DNA from 3 places in the Arthrobacter sulfonylureivorans genome. Region 2 is predicted to be linked to each of the others. Evidence: riboswitches for the same ligand, from Rfam matches in the RefSeq annotation. Region 2 holds a riboswitch; each other region holds the start of a gene.

Region 1 (6,481 bases), 690 kb from region 2:
TGGCGATGTAGACCTTGGCCAGTCCTTCGGCGAAGACATCCGCGCTGATCGCCGCGGAGGTCGCGTACCGGCTGGAACCGGCAATACGGTCAATGGTTGCGCTGGGATGGGCCGCGACCAACTGATTGAAGACCGCACCGCTGACGCTGCCTTCCCCGCCGACGACGACGATGCGGGCCGGATTCAGCCGTGCCAGCTCGTCCGCCGTGGCCTGCGGGAGGCCGGCACGATTCGTCAGCAGCAGCGGTCCCTTGCCGGCGGCGGCCGCCGGACCGGCGGCCAAGGCATCCGGGAAGTTCTCGCCGGTGGCCAGGTAAACCACCGGGACGCCGGCCCCGAAATTGGCAAAACTCAGCTGGGCTGCGGTCGTATACCGATCGGGGCCGGCAACCCGGCCCACCGCGGAGGGATCGACCTTGCCAGAGCCCTCCACCCGCTCGGAGACTGCGACGGCAGCGGGATTGTCCGTGGTCTGATCCACGATCAAGTTGCTGACGGTGCGCGGTTCGGAGTCGTAGACGAAGCCGTCTGTCTGCTCGTAGCTGGTGGTCGCGTCCGGTTCGTCCGGGTTGTAGCCGGGAGCGAACGGCGGAATGGTCTCCGCCTGCCGGTACTGGGGATCGAGCAGACGCGGGAAGGTGGTCAGCGCACTTCCGTGGCGGTCTTGGGCGGGCATCAGGTTGTTCCACCGGCCGTCGACGGTCCGCAGCCCGTACGGCAGCAGCGGCGAGCCCACGCAGGGATCACCGTCGAGGTCGATGTGGGTCTGGCTCGGGATATCAAACTTCGCGGTCGACTTACACAGCGGTGACGAGTTTGGATTGGCCAGCGTGTCTTCGGCGTGCGCCTCCGAAATCTCGATCTGCTTGATGATGAACTCAAGATCGCCCTGCGAAACGTTGAAGTCCTGGCCCGGCGGTGGTGCAGCCGAGGCTGTGCTTAAAGGTAAGAGTATGCCGGACAAGACGACTGCACTCGCCGAGGCTAGTGCGGTGATCTGTTTTCCGGCCGGGCGGCGCCGTTTAGCGTGCCGCGGCGATTTGGCCATGATCATGTCTCCCCAATTTGCCGGTCCGGCTCGCGGCCGGGCCCGTGTTTGATCCTCATAACAGGCGTGAGCGCGGTCCAGCGTCCAGCTCAACCGATCAGTGCGCCATGCCGTGGAGACTTCCATCGTGACCTTTGGAAAAGTTTGGGCACGTTAAATAAGCCCGCCCGGATGAGCGCCTTCCCAAGGGAAGGACTGTCATCCGGGCGGGCTTCCTGCTGTGTCGGGGCGCGTTTGTGGGACGCCGCCAACCGGGGTACTTCTAAGCGGTCAGCTGGCGCTTGGAGGAGATCACGCCGGTGTCGAAGCCGGCCAAGTGCAGGCCGCCGTGGAAGCGGGCGTGCTCGATCTTGACGCAGCGGTCCATTACCACGTTTAGGCCGGCGGCCTCGGCCTTGGCCGCGACCTCCTCGTGCCAGGAGCCCAGCTGCAGCCAGATGGTCTTGGCGCCGACGGCCAGCGTCTCCTCCAGCACGGTGGGCAGGTCGTCGTGCTTGCGGAACACGTCCACCAGGTCCGGGACCTCGGGCAGGTCCGCCAGCGACTTGTAGACCGGCTGGCCCAAGATCTCTTTGGCCACTGGATTCACAAAGTAGACCTTGTACGGCGAGCTGGACAGCAGATATGTGGCCACGAAGTAGCTGGCGCGGCTGGGCTTGTCCGAGGCACCGACGATGGCGATGGACTTGGTGTTGCGCAGAATGTTCAACCGTTCCGGGGCGGAGGGTCCCACCCACGCGCGTTCTGCTGTGGCGGTCACTTGGCGGCTCCTTCTTCGGCTTCGATCAGTTCTTCCACTGACTCGACAACACGGGTTCCCGGCTCCGTCCGCGCGGCGCGCGCGGCCGGGATGGTGCACGCCTCGCCCGCGTAGGTGGGCGAGGCGAACTCGGAGGTGTCGAAAGTGTCGTCCTCATGGTCACGGCTCGGGCCGTGCTCGGCGCCGGCCTGCTGCGAGAGCGCGAGGGCCTGGTCCAGGTCCCAGAGGATATCGTCCACGTCTTCCAGCCCCACGGAGATGCGGATCAGGTCTTCGGGCACGCCGGCGGCCACCAACTGGTCGGCGGTGAGCTGCTGGTGCGTGGTCGATCCCGGGTGCAGTACCAGGGTACGGGCGTCGCCAATGTTGGCCAGGTGGCTGGCTAGCTGCAGCGATTCGATGAACTTCTGGCCCGCCACCCGGCCGCCCTTGACGCCGAAACTGAACACCGAGCCCACGCCCTTGGGCAGGTAATGCCGGCCACGCTCGTAGTGCGGGTGCGCCGGCAGGCCGGCGTAGCTGACCCACGAGACGCGCTCGTCGGCCTCCAGCCACTCGGCCACCTTGCGGGCGTTGGCCAGGTGCTCGTCCATCCGCTGCGCCAGCGTTTCCACGCCCTGCAGCAGCTGGAACGCGGACTGCGCGGACAGCGACGGCCCGATGTCGCGCAGTTGCTCGGAGCGCAGCTTGGTGAGGAAGCCGTACTCGCCGAAGTTGCCCCACCAGGACACATTGCCGTAGCTGGCCACCGGCTCGGTCATCTGCGGGAACTTGCCATTGCCCCAGTTGAAACGCCCGGATTCGACGACGACGCCGCCCAGCGTGGTGCCGTGCCCGCCCAGGAACTTGGTGGCGGAGTGGATCACAATGTCCGCGCCGTGCTCGATCGGCCGGATCAGGTAGGGAGTGCTCAAGGTGGCGTCCACCACCAGAGGGAGGCCGGCGTCGTGCGCCACCGCGGCAAGGCCTGCCAGATCGGCGATGTCGCCGGACGGATTGGCCACGATCTCGGTGTAGACCGCCTTGGTGTTCTCGCGGATGGCCGCGGCGAAGTCGGCCGGGTCGGTGGAGTCAACGAACGTGGTCTCCACGCCGAACCGGCGCAGCGTCACGTCCAGCTGGGTGATGGTGCCGCCGTAGAGCTTGGACGAGGCCACAATGTGGTCGCCCGCGCCGGCCAACGCCGCGAAGGTGATGAACTCGGCGGCCATGCCCGACGACGTGGCCACCGCGCCGATGCCGCCCTCAAGCGAGGCAATGCGCTCCTCGAACGCGGCCACCGTGGGGTTGCCGATGCGGGAGTAGATGTTGCCGTACTTCTGCAGCGCGAAAAGGTTCGCGGCGTCGTCGGTGTCCTTGAACACGAACGACGTGCTCTGGTAGATCGGCACGGCCCGCGCGCCGTGCTCGGCGTCGGGCGTGCCGCCGGCGTGCAGGGCACGGGTGCGGAAACCGAATGTGCGTTCAGCCATCAGGCAGCTCCTTAAAAACTTAGGTTCCCGAGGCAATGACGGTCCTGGCGGCGCGCCCGGATGCGGGGGCGCCATCCGGATCAAAGATTGCTTGCGCTCTCTCCATCGCTTCTGGCGGTAGCACCTTTCCGGTTGGCCGGATGGTTGCTGCGGTGTCAAAGAGCCAGATCTCTCAACCGCTCGGGATGGTCCCGTCCATTCTCGCAACTTCCGCCGTAGCCGCCAAAATTGTTGAGCCGCGTTGCGTCTTGCCTTGAATTCCCAGTACGACGGCGGTGCTTGCCGCAGGTGGGCCCGGAACCCACACCTGCTGCCTGGTTCGCAGAAACCCACCGGTCCGGGTGGGTTAGCAGACTCCCCGGCACAGGTCCGGGTGGGTTCGCAGACTTCCCGGCACAGGTCCGGGTGGGTTCGCAGACTTCCCGGCACAGGTCCGGGTGGGTTCGCAGACTTCCCGGCACAGGTCCGGGTGGGTTCGCAGACTTCCCGGCACGGGCCAGGGTGGTGCGCAGACTCCCGACAGGCCCGGGCGGTTCCCGTAGATTGGGTGCATGGCTGAGCTCACGGCGCTGCAGCGCCTCGCACGGGAACACGGCGTCGGCACTACTTTCCGCGGTTGGGACGGCATTGAGCAAGCGGTCGGCCCGGCAACGCTGGTTGCTGTCCTCACCGCGCTGGGTGTCCCCTGCGAGACCGACGACGATGTCACCGTCTCCCTCCGGGCCGCGGAACTCGCGCCGTTGCAGCGCACGCTGCCGCCCGCCGTCGTCGTCCGCCAAGGAGACGCCGCTGAGGTGCCGGTAAATGTGAGCCCGGGCGCCCGCCCCCGGGTGCAGATCGTATTGGAGGACGGGTCGCGCCGCGACGTCGAGGTGGTGGTCGGCGGGCCGCATGAGGCAGTGGGCGTTCCGCGTGATCGCCTGGCCGCGGTGGTGCCGGCCGACCTCCCGCTGGGCTGGCACACACTCGAGGTGACCGAGGCCGGAGCCGACCAGGCTCCAACCGGCCAGGCCGGAGCCGGCCAGACCGCAACCGACCGGCCCCGAACCGGGCGTCTCACCAGCCATTCCCCGGCGACGCCCGGCAGCCATCCCCCGGCGACGCCCGGCAGCCAGGCGCAGTGCGCGCTGGTGGTCACCCCGCAACGGCTCACCACCGCCGATCGGCTTGACCGAAGCTGGGGCCTGATGGCGCAGCTGTACTCGGTGCGCTCGCGGTCGTCCTGGGGCATCGGCGATCTTGACGACCTGGCCGTGCTGGCCGAAACGGCTGCCGCCAAGGGCGCCGGGTTCGTCCTGATCAACCCGCTGCACGCGGCACAGCCCAAGCCGCCGGTGGAGCCCTCGCCCTACCTGCCCGCAACGCGCCGCTTCGTCAACCCGATCTACCTGCGGGTCGAGGACGTGCCTGAAGCCCGTGACATCCCGCTGCGGAACGATTTCCACAACGCGAACCTCGACGCCGGCATCCTGGACCGTGATCCCGTTTTCGCGGCCAAACTACAGGCGCTGGAGGCGGTCTTCGCGGTACCTCGGTCCGCGGAACGGCAGCAGCAGTTCGACGCCTTCCGTGCTCAAGAAGGCGAGGGGCTGGAGCGTTTTGCCCTGTGGTGTGCGCTCGCCGAAACCCTTCCGCCCGGCGCTCCCGAGTGGTCGGATCCGGAGTTCATCGAATCGCAGCGCAGTGCGCTCAAGGACCGGGTCGAGTTTCACGAGTGGCTGCAGTGGCTGTGCGACGAGCAGCTTGAGGCCGCGCAGCGCCGCGCCCTCGATGCGGGAATGAACCTCGGGATAGTGCATGACCTCGCGGTCGGCGTCCATCCTGCCGGCGCCGATGCCTGGAGTTTGCAGGAGGTGCTGGCCGCCGACATCTCGGTGGGCGCGCCGCCGGACATGTTCAACCAGCAGGGCCAGAACTGGTCCCAGCCCCCGTGGCATCCCGAACGCCTCGCCGAGTCCGGCTATGCCGCCTACCGGGACATGCTGCGGACCATCTTGCGCCACGCCGGCGGCATCCGGGTGGACCACATCCTCGGGCTGTTCCGGCTCTGGTGGATCCCCGTCGGTGGCCCGCCCGGCGAAGGCGCCTACGTGTACTACGACCACGAGGCCCTGATCGGCATCCTCGCCCTAGAAGCCGAACGGGCCGGCGTCGTGGTGATCGGCGAGGACCTCGGGGTCTTCGAGCCCGGTGTGCAGGACTATCTGGCCGAGCGCGGCATCCTGGGCACCTCCATCCTGTGGTTCGAGTACGACGGCGCCACGCCCCGGCCGCCGGAGAGCTACCGCCGCTCCTGCCTCACCAGCGTCACCACCCACGACCTTCCGCCCACCGCCGGGTACCTTGCCGGCGAGCATGTGGACCTGCGCGACTCGCTGGGCCTGCTGAACCGGCCGGTGGAGGAGGAGCGCACCCTGGATCAGGCAGCCCAGGAGTCGGTGCTTTCCCTGGTGCGTTCGCGGGTTCCGGCTGCTTCACAGCACGACGGCGGCGCCGGCACCTCCGGCGAGCAGCGGACCGTGGAGGCGTTGCACGCGTTCATCGCCCAGACCCCGTCGGTGCTGCTGGGCGTTGCCCTGACGGACGCCGTGGGGGAGCGGCGGACGCAGAACCAGCCGGGCACCGCGGACGAATACCCCAACTGGCGGATCCCGCTGGCCGGCCCGGACGGGGAAGCCTTCCTGCTTGAGGACCTGGCCGCCAACGAGCGGTTCGACTCGCTGGTGCGTGCGTTGCGGGAGCGGTAGACGGTCCCAGACGGGCAGCGCGGCAGTGGGTGCCGGACGCGTCTCCTACCGCGCGTTGTCCCCTTGAACCCCGCGCGTCGTCACAACCGGGCCAGCAGTGCCTCACCGGTTTCGGCACGCCGGAGCGACGCTGCTGAACGTGACCGGTTGTCCATGTTCAGCGGGAACTGTCCATGTCTTGGAACGGCGTCTGGCGCTGACTAGGACAAACGCAAAAGCTTCCCGCAAAACATGGACAGGCCGGGATCGTGGCCGGCGTCGTCACAGCCGGGCCAGCAGCGCCTCCCCGGTTTCGGCCCGCCGGTAGAACACCTCGCGGCCGGAACGCATGGTGGCCGCCAAACCGCTTTCGGACATCACCTTCAGATGCTCGTTGACCGTCCCGGCGGCGAGGTCCAAGCAGCGGGCGAGCTGCGTCGTCGTCATTGGCACGTCGAGTTGCGCCAGGATCTGC
Region 2 (6,481 bases):
CAGTGGACAACCTCAACTAGGCTTCAGGTCAAGAGGATGGAGGGCGACCATCACCATGCCCGCGGCAAACTTAAAGGAACTGACCCCCGGCGAGCTGTCCGAGCGCAGCGGGGCTGCCGTTTCCGCACTTCATTTTTATGAACGGGAAGGGCTGATCAGCAGCCGTCGCACGTCCGGAAACCAGCGGCGCTATCCGCGGCACATGCTGCGCCGAGTCGCGTTCATCCGGGTCTCGCAGCAGGTGGGCATTCCGCTGCGGGAGATCAAGGCGGCGCTGGACTCGCTGCCACAGGACAGGGCGCCCACCAAGGCCAACTGGGCGAGGCTGTCTGCGGGATGGCGGGATCATCTGGACGCGCGGATCGATGAACTGCAGCGGTTGCGCGACGATCTCACCGGCTGCATCGGCTGTGGCTGCCTCTCCTTACGAACCTGCACGCTCAACAATCCGGCCGACCGGCTGGGGCAAAACGGCCCGGGAGCGCGCCGGCTGTTGCCGAAGGGTCCGCTGGTTGGTCCTGCGGACGACCCCGAAGCCAGCACTATTGGCCAGCCCTTTGGTTGACCCGGGGGCCGGCCCTACCGCCTCCCGGACCGCCTGGCTGCAATAGCCATGCCGGCCAGCGCTCCGGCGCCGATCAGCAGCACCACAGACATTACGATCAGCGGCGGCATCATGTCCAGCCCCATGATGGACGGCATCACGGTCAGACTGACGGCGAAGAGGGCGACGACGGCGGCAGCGAGCCAGAGGGCAACGGCACGGGGGTTGGATCCTTCCACGCCCTCCACTGTATCGGCGTATCGCTCCATCACTCCGGCTTTGTGACGGCGGCCGGACCCCGCCGAATAATGCCCCGGGCTGTCCCGGTGGGATAATTTCGCCCATGGCTCCAGCAATCGCATACCAAGGTGAACCCGGCTCGAACTCGCATATGGCGTGCCTTGCGGTCCGGCCCGGCTGGGACGCGGTGCCGTGCGCCAGCTTTGAAGACGCCTTCGCCGCCGTCACAAGCGGGGAGGCCGAACTGGCCATGATCCCCATTGACAACTCGATCGCCGGCCGGGTGGCGGACATCCATGCCCTGCTGCCCAGGACCACGCTGCAGATCGTGGAGGAATTCTTCCTGCCCATCCGCTTCAGTCTGCTGGGCATTCCGGGGGCCACGGTGGAACAGGCCCGTGAAGTGCACAGCCACATCCATGCGTTGGGACAGTGCCGCAAGCTGATCCGCCGCTTGGGGCTGACGCCGGTCATCGCGGGTGATACCGCCGGCTCCGCCCGTGAGGTAGCCGAATGGAACGATCCGACCAAGGTCTCGCTCGCGCCCCCCATGGCCGCAGAACTTTATGGCTTGGAAGTCTTCGCCGAGAAAGTGGAAGACGATCCAACGAACACCACCCGGTTCGTGGTGCTGGCCGACCGTCGGCCCGTGCCCAGCCGCGAGGAGCTGCCCGGTCCCGCGGTGACCAGCTTTGTCTTCCGGGTGCGGAACGTTCCCTCGGCGCTCTACAAGGCACTCGGCGGCTTCGCGACCAACGGCATCAATATGACCCGGCTGGAGAGCTACATGGTCGGCGGCGAATTCGCGGCCACCATGTTCATGGTGGACGTCGAAGGCCATCCGGAGGACCAGTCAATGGTCCATGCCTTCGAGGAACTGGAATTTTTCACCACCGAAATCCGGATTCTGGGCGTCTATCCCGCGCATCCGTTCCGGCTGCACCGCGACGCGGAACAGCCGGTCGACGCCTAAGGCAGCGGAGCCCCGTGCCGATGCCTGGCACGCGGAGTTCTTGACGGAGTTCTTAACGAACTGTTACCCGCGTTTGACCGGGGCCACGTCCCGCTCTTACCTTGGAAATGAATCACGAGCGCCAACTTCACAGCCCTGGCTAGTTGGCCGGCAACCCTCTACCGTAGCGGGGTGCTCCAGGTGATGATTCGGCCCGCCGGGTTTGTCGGCAGGCAAGTACGCGTATCCTCCGGCAGCAGCGGATGCGCCTGAGTCCCAAGGATGGCCATGTCCCTGCACAACGACTTGACCCCGAACACCCTGCGCTCCGCCTTCGGGCGCTTTCCCTCCGGAATCGCAGCGCTCTGCGCCGTCATCGACGGCAAGCCGCAAGGCATCGTCGCCTCCTCCTTCACCGTGGGCGTTTCGCTGGAGCCGCCGCTGGTGATGTTCGCTGTCCAGAACACCTCCCGGACCTGGCCGCTGGTCCGGCACGCCGGCCGGATCGGTGTTTCGGTGCTGGGCACGGAGCACGACGGCGTCTGCCGCCAGATTGCTTCCAAGAACGGCGACCGCTTCGCCGGGCTGAGCCTGCACCGCACCGACCAGGACGCGCTATTCCTCAACGACGCAGCGTTGTGGCTGGATTGCTCAGTGCATCAGGAGTTCCCGGCCGGTGACCATCAGGTGGTGCTGCTGGAGGTACACGGACTGAGCACGCACGACGGCGCCCACGATCCGCTGGTCTTCCACGACTCCGCGTTCCGCCGGCTGGTACAGCCCGCGTTCGTCTAGGGCAGCGTTCGTTTAGGGCAGCGGGCGCCCTCGGGCCGCCACCCACAGCGCGTACCATTCCTGCCGGGTCATTGCGGCGCCGATCTCCTCGGCCTGGGCGCAGGCCTTGATCCGATCCGCATTGCTGGTTCCAACGACCGGCCGGATCTGGGCCGGATGGCGCAGCAGCCAGCCCAGCACCACCGCTTCCTGCGTGCAGCCCTTGTCCCGGGCCAATTCGGAGACCAGAGCAGCCGTCGCCCCATCCGCGGCTGCCGCACCACCGTCGCCAGCGGTGCCGTCGGCGCCGTCGGCACGCTCCGCCGGCCGGCCGCTGTAGCGGCCCCGCGCCAGCGAGCCCCAGGCCTGCAGCTCCACCGCGTGGGCAGCACAGTACTCCAGGGTGCCGTGCGGGAAGCTGACGGCCGCGCCTTCCGGGTGGTTGACCAGCACGCCTGATTCAAGCCAGTCCCGCCGGTACAGGCTCATTTCCAGTTGGTTCACCGTGAGTGGCTCGTCCAGCGCGGTCTGCAGCCACCGCATCTGCTCGCCGGACATGTTCGAGACACCCAGGCGGCGGACCTTCCCGGCGAGCCTGAGGCCGCTGAACGCCGCGGCAATCTCTTCGGCCGGGGCCAGCGGATCCGGCCGGTGGATCAGCAGCGTGTCCAAGTGATCCGTGTGCAGGCGGCGCAGGCTCTCCTCGGTGCCGGCCACGATCGCCGCGCGGGATGAGTCATACTGGCCGACCAGCCCGGGAACCGGCAGCCGGATGCCGCATTTGCTCTGCAGCTGGATGGTTTGCCGGAGGTCCGGACGCTCGGCCAGCACGCGGCCGAAAGCGGCCTCCGCCTTGCCGTGGGCATAGATGTCGGCGTGGTCGAAAATCCTGATGCCGATGTCCACCGCCGCCTCCACGGCCGTGTGGGCCGCGGCGATGTCGGCTGCCTCCAACGGGCCGCTCCCCCAGCCACCGCCCAAACCCATAGCGCCGAAGATCAGGCGGGATCCGGCGTCGTCCATTGGTGTGTCCCTTCGCTGGGCAGGCTTCCAGCCTACGTCAGCGCCGTGCCGAAAGCCGTGCCGAAATCGGGGGTTGTGCCGCTCCGCGGACGGCAGTACGGTAGCAGTCGCGGGGCGGATAGCGTCCCCAGGCAACCATCATCAGGCCGCCTGCGCCACCCGCACCGCCAGGAAGTTTCACCATGGCAGTTCCTCCCAGCCCGGACCGGGGCCCTCAGCCCTTCGGTCCTTCAACCGCACCGGTTTCCGCACGCACGGATCAGGACCGGGACCATATCCGGGACCGCGCGGCCACCCCGCAGCCGCGGATCATGGTGGTGTTCCTGGGCCTGATGCTCGCCGTCCTGCTGGCCGCGCTGGACCAGACCATCGTGGCGACCGCGCTGCCCACGATCGTCGGGGATTTGAACGGGCTGGAGCACATCTCCTGGGTGATCACCGCCTACATTCTGGCCGCCACCATCGGGCTGCCGATTTATGGCAAGCTCGGCGACCTGTTCGGCCGCAAGAGCATCTTCATCTTCGCGATCGCGGTGTTCCTGGGCGGCTCCATGCTCTCCGGCATGGCCCAGAGCATGCCGCAGCTGATCGCCTTCCGCGCCATCCAGGGGGTTGGCGGCGGCGGGTTGATGATCGGCGCCCAAGCGATCATCGGCGACCTTGTTTCGCCGCGCGAGCGGGGCAAGTACATGGGCCTGATCGGGGCGGCGTTCGGTCTCGCCTCGGTCAGCGGACCGCTGCTGGGCGGGTTCATCACCGACCATTGGAACTGGCGCTGGATCTTCTACATCAACCTGCCGCTGGGGGCCGCGGCGCTGGCCGTCATCTCCACCACCCTGCACCTGCGTAAACCTGGCGGTCCGCGGCCCAAGCTGGACTATCTGGGCACCTTCCTGCTGGCGGTCGCCAGTGCGGCCGTCATCCTGTTCACCAGCTGGGGCGGGACCACCTACCCCTGGGACAGCCCGGTGATCATCGTGCTCGGCGCGGTCACGGTGGTCGCCTCGGTGTTGTTCGTGCTGGCCGAACGCCGGGCCGTGGAACCGGTGCTGCCGCTGCGGCTGTTCCGCGACCGGGACTTCACGCTGCCAACGTTGATGGGCGTGTGCGTGGGCATCGCGATGTTCTCCGCGATCGCCTATCTGCCCACGTTCTTGCAGATGGTCAACGGCGCCAGCGCCACCGAGTCCGGCCTGATGATGATCCCCATGACTGCGGGCATGGTGGGAGCCACCACCGCCACCGGGCAACTGGTGACCCGCACCGGCCGCTACAAGATCTTCCCGATCATCGGCACCATACTGATCGCGGCCGGACTGGTCATGCTCTCGCAGATCTCCGACACCACGCCGTACGCGTTCACCGCCGCCGGGATGCTGGTGCTGGGACTGGGGCTGGGCTCCATCATGCAAAACCTGGTGCTGATCGTGCAGAACAGCGTCCGACGCCGGGATCTGGGCACGGCCACCTCGGCCACCAACTACTTCCGCCAGATCGGCGCCACCTTCGGCATTTCGCTGTTCGGCGCTATTTTCATCAGCCGCCTGACCGAGCAATTCTCGACGGCGCCGCACGACCTGGTGTCGACCATTGGTTCCGGCGGTGGCCAAAGCTTCAGTTCGCTCGGCCCCGCTGCGCTCAAATCGCTGCCTGCCCCGACCCAGGAGTTCATCGCGCATGCCTTCGCCCAGGCGCTGCCGCCGATCTACCTTTACGCGGTGCCGATCGTGCTCGCAGCGCTGGTGCTCGCCTGCTTCGTCAAGGAGATCCCGCTCTCGGAGGAAGTGGGCACCCCGGCCAGCCGGGACCGGCCGGAGTGAGCCGAGAGTGAGCCGGCGGCGGGCCGGCAGGAGTGAGCCGGCGGCGGGCCCGCGGCACGGTGCGTCCCCGGACAGATGTAACGTGAAAGCATGACTACGCGAACGATCGGAACGCTCGACGTCGGCAGCATCGGGCTGGGCTGCATGAACCTCAGCCACGCGTACGGGGTCCCGCCGGCCCGCGAGGATGCGGCGAAACTTCTGCTGCATGCCCTGGACGCGGGCGTGCGGCACTTCGACACCGCCGCGCTGTACGGGGCCACCGCAAACGAGGAGCTGATCGGCGAGGTGCTGGGCCCGCGGCGGGACGAGTTTTTCCTGGCCAGCAAGTGCGGGATGACCAGTGTGGCCGGCCGGCGGGTCATCGACGGGCGCCCGGAGACGCTCAAAGCAACCTGCGACGCGGCACTGCAACGGCTGCGCACCGACCACATTGACCTCTACTACTTGCACCGCTGGGACAAGACCATCCCCGTCGAGGAGTCGGTCGGCGCGCTGGCCGAGCTGGTCGCTGCCGGCAAGATCGGCGCGATCGGCCTGTCCGAGGTCTCCGCCGCAACCCTGCGACGGGCACACGCGGTGCACCCGATTGCGGCCCTGCAGACCGAATACTCGCTGTGGACGCGCAACCCGGAACTGGGAACGCTGGCAGCCTGTGCGGAACTCGGCACGGCCTTCGTCGCCTTCAGCCCGCTGGCCCGCGGATTCCTCACCGGCACCCTGGATGAGCCGTCGGCGCTGCCGGAGAAGGACATCCGCCACGGCATGCCGCGCTTCTGGCCGGAAAACTACCCGCAGAACCTGACGCTGCTCGATGGCTTCCGTGCCATCGCGGACGACGCCGGCTGCTCACCTGCCCAGCTGGCCCTCGCCTGGGTGCTGTCCCGCGGAGAGCACGTGATCGCGCTGCCGGGCACCAGGAGCATCGCCCATTTGGACGAAGACCTGGGTGCCGCGGAGGTGGCACTGGATGCAGACGTGCTGCAGCGGCTGGAGGCGCTGATCAACCAAGACACCGTCCACGGCCCGCGCTACAACGCAGCCACCCGGGCCGACGTGGACACCGAAGAGTTCGCCGCCGTTTAGCAGGGAAGGCGCGGACAGTCAGCCGGTGTGCTGGCGGAGGAA
Region 3 (6,481 bases), 1.4 Mb from region 2:
AACTAATGAGCCTAAGCCGCGAGGGCCTGAGCACGGTATTGCACCGGGCTCAGGCCCTTGAGCTTTGTTGAGATCCTTTCGGTGTTGTACCAGCGGATGTAGTCGTGCAGTGCTGTTTCCAGCGCGTTGGTGTTGAGGAATCGGACGTGGTTGAAGAGTTCTTCCTTGAGGTGGCCGAAGAAGTTCTCCATTACGGCGTTGTCGTAGCAGTTGCCTTTGCGGGACATTGATTGAATCGCGCCGGCGCCCTTCAGGAGATCGCGCCACGAGACATGCTGGTACTGGAAACCCTGGTCTGAATGCACCATTGGTTTCTGCCCGCCCTCGAGCGTCATCAACGCCATTCGCAGCGAGGCGTTGGTGAGGGCAAGGTTCGGTGACATGCCGATGGTGTAGGAGATGATCTGGCGGTCGAAGAGGTCCATGACCGGTGAGAGGTAGAGCTTCCGGTCGCCGACGCTGAACTCGGTCACGTCAGTAACCCATTTCTCGTTCGGGGTTTCGGAGTCGAATTCCCGGTTCAGCAGGTTCGGGGCAACAGAGCCCTGCTCGCCTTGATAGGAGTTGTAGCGCTTCTTGCGCCGGACTTTGCAGACCAGCCCGAGGCCACGCATTAGCTTCAGCACGGTCTTCTTCGCGATCGTCCACCCTTGTTTGAGTAATTCTGTATGGATGCGGCGGTGTCCGTACCTGCGGTGGTTGTCCTTGAAGACCTTGGTGATAGCGGTTTTGAGGGAGGCTTGCGGATCGGGAGTCTGCAGGCGGGCCTGGTGATAGAAGAACGTTGCGCGGGCCAGCCCGGCCACGTCCAGGAGCACGTTGAGGCGGTGTTCGGCCTTGAGGGCGATGACGGCGCGGACCTTTAGCGCCGTTCCTCGTCCCTAAAGGCCTGCACTTTTCCCAGGAAAGCGACTTCTGCCCGTAGGCGCTCGTTCTCACGGCGCAACCGCTGCAACTCGGACTCTGGCTGCGCCCCTGTCTCGGGAGGTGACTTAGGTCGTCCCTTTGGTTTCGGGCGCAGGCCGTCTTCACCGTCATTTCGGTAGTATCGAGCCCACTTTTTGATCAGATCCGGAGAGGACAGCTCAAACTCCTTTGCGAGAGCAACCTTGCCCTCTCCCGCCAGATACCGCTGCACGACGGCGAGCTTGAACTCAAACGAAAACCGCCGCTTGGTTGACTTGGTCACTAGTGTCGAACCTCCGCGCACTCTCCACCGCTGATGTAGCCGGCTGACAGCTTTTGCCCGGACCCCTAGCTTTGTTGCCACGGACTTAGCACCCCAACCGGTCTCGAACAACGCTACCGCGGCTTCGCGCTGTTCCTCAGATAACGAACTGCTGTCTTGCATAAAACTGCTCCCCGAGAGTCAGAACTAATTTCTCAGTCCAACTTTCGGGGAGCAGTTCAGAGCGGGGGCACGGCTTCATCACGGCCTCGGTAGTCGACCCGTTCGGCAACGTGCTGGGCATCATGCAGAACCCGCACTACCTGGAAATCCTGCAATCCGGCCCGGCGTCCTGACCACGCCGCGTCAACTGCCGGCCGCCGCCGCTGCGCAGGCGAGCCATACCTCGCAATTTTGTCAGAGACGGCACATAGGCTGAAAGCAGCTTCACGAGACGCGCGCCCGCCCTCCGGCAAGGAGGGCAATGCTCCGACATGGCCGCACACCAACCCCAACCTCACGGGTGGTTCGGATGAAGAAGCGGCCTGTCCCCAACCGGAACAGGCAAGAGCGTCCGCGGTGGCGGACCGTTGAAAGGAACTGGCATGGCCAACTACCCAAACCGAGCCAACGATGAGCCCCAGACTAGGACGGAACCGTGCTCGTGGTTCGGCCCGGGACACAACGTCCATTGGATCCAGGCCCGGAAAGCACTCCACGACGATGTTGGAGTTCCGGTCGCCGTTCATCTGGAGGCAGAAGGAACGGTCCGTCTGGACGACGCGGGCCAGGAGCGGTGTTACTGGCACCATGACACGGCGGGCCTCGCCGAGGCCTTGGCCCTCCCCTGCGGCGACATCACCTGGTACGCGCGGTTTAGTGTGCTGACGATCGAGACGATCGTGGACCGACGCCTTTTCAACCTAGGACCGGTTGGCAAGGCAGTGGAGTGCCGGGCTTAGACCGGACACGCCGGCGCTAAGGTGTGGCCTGACAACGCTTCCGCGCCTGCTCGGGCGCGGAAGCATTGTCAGCTGCCGGCCGCTTCCAAGTTGGCGAGATAGCCGGCGAAACCGCCCGGAGTCCGGCCCTGCAGCCGGCCCGAGGTGGTGACCTGCAGGTGCGCCGCCGGCAGCACCAGGCCGCCGAGCGTCCGGATGGCCTCGACCAGCCGGACGTCCTCATGTTCTGCGAGCGCAGGGAAGCCGCCGGCAGCCAGGTACATAGACGCCCGGACACCGAGGTTGGCGCCGTGCACCCTGGTACTCGGTTCCTGTCCGGCGTAGTTGTCGCGCCAGGCACGCAGTAGCCCGGGCGCAAGGGAGGAGGTCTCGGGTTCCACCGTCCCTGCCACAGCGTCCGCTCCGGCGTTGGCCAGCAGCGCAAAGGAAGTCAGCCAGTCTTCCGGCACTAAGGTGTCCGCGTCAGTGCAGGCAAGCCAGGTCTCCTCGGCTGCGGCATTGCGGCCATCGGCCTCCAGCGCGGCGCAGACTCCGGCTGCCCGCGCGGCACCGACGGAGCCGAAGTCGCCCGCCAGCACGGCGATCCGCCCATCCGCCCGGGCCGCATGCCGGGCGATCTTGGCGGACTGGTCGGTACACCGGTCCAGCACTACCACCAGCTTCACGCCGCACTCCGGCCGCGCGGCTCGGAGCACGTCCATGGCCCGCCGCAGCCGGCGCAGGCATTTTCCCAGCAGTTGCTCCTCGTTATGCACCGGAACAACGACGGCGATGCGCCGCAGCGTGGGGGCCGAGTCCCGGCCCCCGGCGGCAGAGTCTGCGGGTATGACCCCGGTGGGGCCGGCCACGGGCGCGGCGGTCACTGCGCGCGCTCCGGCGCTTGGAGCACTTCCAGCAGGAAGTCCCGTTCGCGGTGCAGGGCGACGACGTCCCAGCCGGTGGCCTCCTTCGCGATCGCGTGGACCTGTTCGCCGTCCAGTTCCCAGCCATCGATCGGATGCAGCCAGTGGCACAGCAGCAGGTGGCCTCCGGGGTTCAGGGTCTCCTGCACCTTCCGAAGCAGCTCCCGCAGCTCCGTTTCTTTCAGGAAATAGCCGATTTCCGAGATGGCCACCAAGTCCAGGCCATCAGCGGCGGAGCTTGGCCAGCCGGCGGGCAACTGCGCCTGCACCAGCTCTACGTTCTTATACTCCGCCAGCCGGCGGCGTGCCTGGTCCAGTGCAACGCCGCTGGCGTCCACCGCCATCAGCCGATCGCAGCGTGCGGCGAGCTCGGCGGTCAGCACGCCGATGGAGCAGCCAACCTCCAAGGCGTTGCCGTACCGTTCGGCGGGAAGGGCCGCCAGAGTGACGGCCCGCTTCCGGCGTTCATACCAACTGGACAAGTAGTTCCACGGGTCCGGGTCGCCGCGGTACAGCCGGTCAAAGATATGCTCGGCGTGCTCCGAGCCGGCGGGTCCAGCCGGGGTCCACTCGAAAACTTCGACACCGCGGTCAAAGTGTTCCTGGAATGCCTCGCTGAGCAGCACCTCGTCGCCGGCCGCCGGAGACAACGGCTGCGTCTGCGAGGCGTGGGCGGCCAGGGCCAGCTGTTTCGCCGCCGCGTCCTGCGCAGACAGCGGTAGAGCCTTCCAGTTGGTCCAGCTGGTCTGGGCCTCCGGATCGGCCCAGTGCCAGTACCAGATCGGGAACTCCAGCAGGTCCGCTCGGTGGGCCGTTGCCGACCGGGCCGCCGCACGACCCACCGCTTCATGGTCCGGGTGGCCGTCCTGACGGTAGGGCGCAGCAACGACCGCGTGCGCATGGCCCTCCAGGGCTTTGGCGAAGGCCGCATCCAGGGCGTCGGCGTGCTGGCCGACCATCCCATCGGGGATGCCCAGGAACTGCCATTCCAGCCGGCCGGCGGATGCCCCGAGGCCCGACCGGGCTTGGGCTTCGGCCTGGGCCTGTGCTTGGGCCTGGTCCTGAGTCTGGGCTTGGGCTTGGGCCTGGGCGGAGGTTTCCAAGGCCTGCATCGCGGCACGGAATTCCGCCAGCCGCAGCCTGCGCAGGTCTGCGGCAGAGTACGTTGGCGAATCCGGATGAGAGGCTTCGCCGGCAGTACAGAGCAGCACCGTGACATCCGCTCCCCGGGCCAGCGAGGAGTGGATCAGCCCTGCGGCACCGAGTGACTCGTCGTCGGGATGCGCCGCGGCCACCACCAGCCGGCAGCCGCGCCCCGGGACGACGCCCTCGGCCAGCGCAGGCAGCCGGTCGATCCCGGCCGCCTGCCAATCGGCTTCGGGGGTTCCGGCCTCGATGTGGGAGAAGGTCACCACGCCGGCTCCGGCTGTTCCAGGACCATGGCGCCGAGCGCCGCGTCGTCGCGGGCTGCATGGTGCTGGCGGAGGTAGATGCTGAGGTCAGCCGCCCGCCGGGCGTGCTGCTCGTCCCACACCATGGGTGCCGGGCCCAGCGCGTGGCCGCAAATCTCCAGGATCCGTGAGCAGATCGCCGCGATCTGGCCACGGACGCGGTGTGCTTGGACCGCACCGGCGGCGCCGTCGTCCACCGCGGCGGCCGCGGCGGCCAGCACGTCGGCACCGGCCGCCAACAAGCGGTCCGCTTCGCCCAGCCAGGCCAACGCCAACTGATCAGGGGTCCGCGAGGTCGCGGCTGCCCGGAGGGTACGGAAGAGCCCAACGGCCCCGCCGAACCAGCACGCGGCGACGCCGATCCCGCCCCAGGCAAAACCCGGGCGGTGCAGATACCAATCGGTTCCACCGACCGGGGTGGCACCTGCCTGCTGGAAGGACACCGGGCCGCTGGGAACGGCGGCCAGGCCGCGGCTGATCCACTCGGCGGGTTCAACGGTGACCGCCGGCTGCGTCAGGTCCACCGCGAACGCCCGGCGTCCGCCGTCAACATGGGCCGTGACCACCGCATGGTCCAGTTGCGCTGCTAAGGAGCACCACGGCTTGGTGCCCGACAAAAGCCAGGCATCGCCGTCGTTGCTGGGCTTGGCGTCCAACCGGGTGCCCGACGATTCCGCCGCAAACACACCCCACGTTATTCCCGCGGGAAGCTCCACCCCGGCCTGCGCCAGGATGGCTGCCGCATCCAGATGCGGCTCTACCGCGCGGGCGGCGGTCAGGTCCTCGGCGGCCAACGCGGCGAGGAACTCCCACAGGGCCAAGGTGTTGCCGGTTCCGGGCAAAGGCGCAGGGTCCGGCGCGGCACGGAGGATCGGGAGCAGCGGCAGCGGATCACCCGCGCACCGAGAAGCTTGTGCCAACAAGGGCCCGGCAGCGCCCCACTCGAGCTGGAGCTGCTGCCGGACCCTGAAGGCGCCGTTATGTTTCACAGCGTGCGGCCGGCTACTTGGTCTTCTTGGCCGCGCCCTTTTCCGTCTTCTCGCCGCCGCTGGCCAGTTCGCCGGCGCTGTTCTCCAGATGCGCGCGCATGAACCACTGGAAGAGTTCCAGCTCGGCGGTCTGGCCGATCAGCAGGTCCTCGGTGATCGGGTCGATCTCGCCGATGGTCTCGATGGCCTTGCGGTGGTTGCCGACCACCCCGTTGTAGACCACGTCCAGCGCGGCGAGATGCTCGGCGGTGCCGGCACGGTGAATGTCGTAGTCGTCCCAGCTGCGTTCCTTGACCAGGGCACCGGGCAGCCCGTTCGGGGAGACGCCCAGGGTGGCAATGCGCTCGGCGACGGCGTCAATCATTGCGCGGACCTTTTCGATCTGCGGATCGAGCATTTCGTGGACCCCGATGAAGTCCCGGCCCACCACGTTCCAGTGGGCGTGCTTGAGCGTGAGCTGCAGGTCATTGAGCGCATGGAGACGCTGCTGCAGGATCTTTGCGACCTTCCGGCCTTCTTCCAGCTTGAGGCCGGGAACTGTGTAGCTTGCCTTAGATCCGGTCGTTTCCGCCATGAGAAACCTCCTTGCTCGGCGATGCCGCTTGTCGGCATCCTGCTGTTTTCCAACCTAGCGGCGAACCCCTGAAACGTCCCGTCGCACGACGCTGCGTCAGCCAAGGGCGAAATTCAGTAGGCTTACTAATCGCGGGGGCCGGTACCGGCTACCACCCGGATGACCACCGCCGTGATCAGCACGACTGCCGCACAGATGCCGGCGGCGATGGCGGTGCCTTGATCGACCAATCCACCGTCGACGCGCCCGACGGCGATCCAGGCCAGGCCCCAACTGGTGGCCAGCGCCGGGGCCAGCCGGCCGCGGCTGTAGAACGCCGTGGCGACGCCGACCGCCGCCGCCAGGGCAAGCACGATCGACGACAGCAAGGTCACCGGGAGCCCGAAGCCGTCTACGCCCGACGCGGCGAGGACGGCCGCGGCATTGGCCACCGTG

Evidence for each region. A riboswitch is a leader RNA that binds a small molecule or an ion and turns the genes downstream of it on or off. The one in region 2 is predicted to bind S-adenosylmethionine.
Region 1: linked by a shared signal. The riboswitch ahead of MNQ99_RS18125 (O-acetylhomoserine aminocarboxypropyltransferase/cysteine synthase family protein) and the one ahead of MNQ99_RS03195 (flavin reductase family protein) in region 2 are both predicted to bind S-adenosylmethionine.
Region 3: linked by a shared signal. The riboswitch ahead of MNQ99_RS15055 (hypothetical protein) and the one ahead of MNQ99_RS03195 (flavin reductase family protein) in region 2 are both predicted to bind S-adenosylmethionine.

What each region holds. Positions count from the first base shown of each region.
Region 1 covers NZ_CP093326.1:3,941,249-3,947,729, reverse strand. The annotation lists gene MNQ99_RS18135 (peroxidase family protein) at 1-1,048, opposite strand, end outside; gene MNQ99_RS18130 (CoA-binding protein) at 1,311-1,808, opposite strand; gene MNQ99_RS18125 (O-acetylhomoserine aminocarboxypropyltransferase/cysteine synthase family protein) at 1,805-3,280, opposite strand; SAM riboswitch class I at 3,380-3,472, opposite strand; gene malQ (4-alpha-glucanotransferase) at 3,832-6,027, shown strand; gene MNQ99_RS18115 (ArsR/SmtB family transcription factor) at 6,289-6,481, opposite strand, start outside.
Region 2 covers NZ_CP093326.1:653,995-660,475, reverse strand. The annotation lists gene soxR (redox-sensitive transcriptional activator SoxR) at 56-565, shown strand; gene MNQ99_RS03205 (hypothetical protein) at 580-783, opposite strand; gene MNQ99_RS03200 (prephenate dehydratase) at 888-1,757, shown strand; SAM riboswitch class IV at 1,868-1,982, shown strand; gene MNQ99_RS03195 (flavin reductase family protein) at 2,025-2,531, shown strand; gene MNQ99_RS03190 (aldo/keto reductase) at 2,544-3,533, opposite strand; gene MNQ99_RS03185 (MDR family MFS transporter) at 3,716-5,353, shown strand; gene MNQ99_RS03180 (aldo/keto reductase) at 5,444-6,439, shown strand; gene MNQ99_RS03175 (alpha/beta hydrolase) at 6,458-6,481, opposite strand, start outside.
Region 3 covers NZ_CP093326.1:3,262,446-3,268,926, forward strand. The annotation lists gene MNQ99_RS15040 (VOC family protein) at 1-6, shown strand, start outside; gene MNQ99_RS15045 (IS3 family transposase) at 12-818, opposite strand; gene MNQ99_RS15050 (helix-turn-helix domain-containing protein) at 863-1,189, opposite strand; SAM riboswitch class IV at 1,614-1,745, shown strand; gene MNQ99_RS15055 (hypothetical protein) at 1,774-2,130, shown strand; gene MNQ99_RS15060 (glycosyltransferase family 2 protein) at 2,199-2,993, opposite strand; gene MNQ99_RS15065 (PIG-L family deacetylase) at 2,990-4,444, opposite strand; gene MNQ99_RS15070 (acyl-CoA dehydrogenase family protein) at 4,441-5,325, opposite strand; gene MNQ99_RS15075 (Dps family protein) at 5,486-6,046, opposite strand; gene MNQ99_RS15080 (tryptophan-rich sensory protein) at 6,172-6,481, opposite strand, start outside.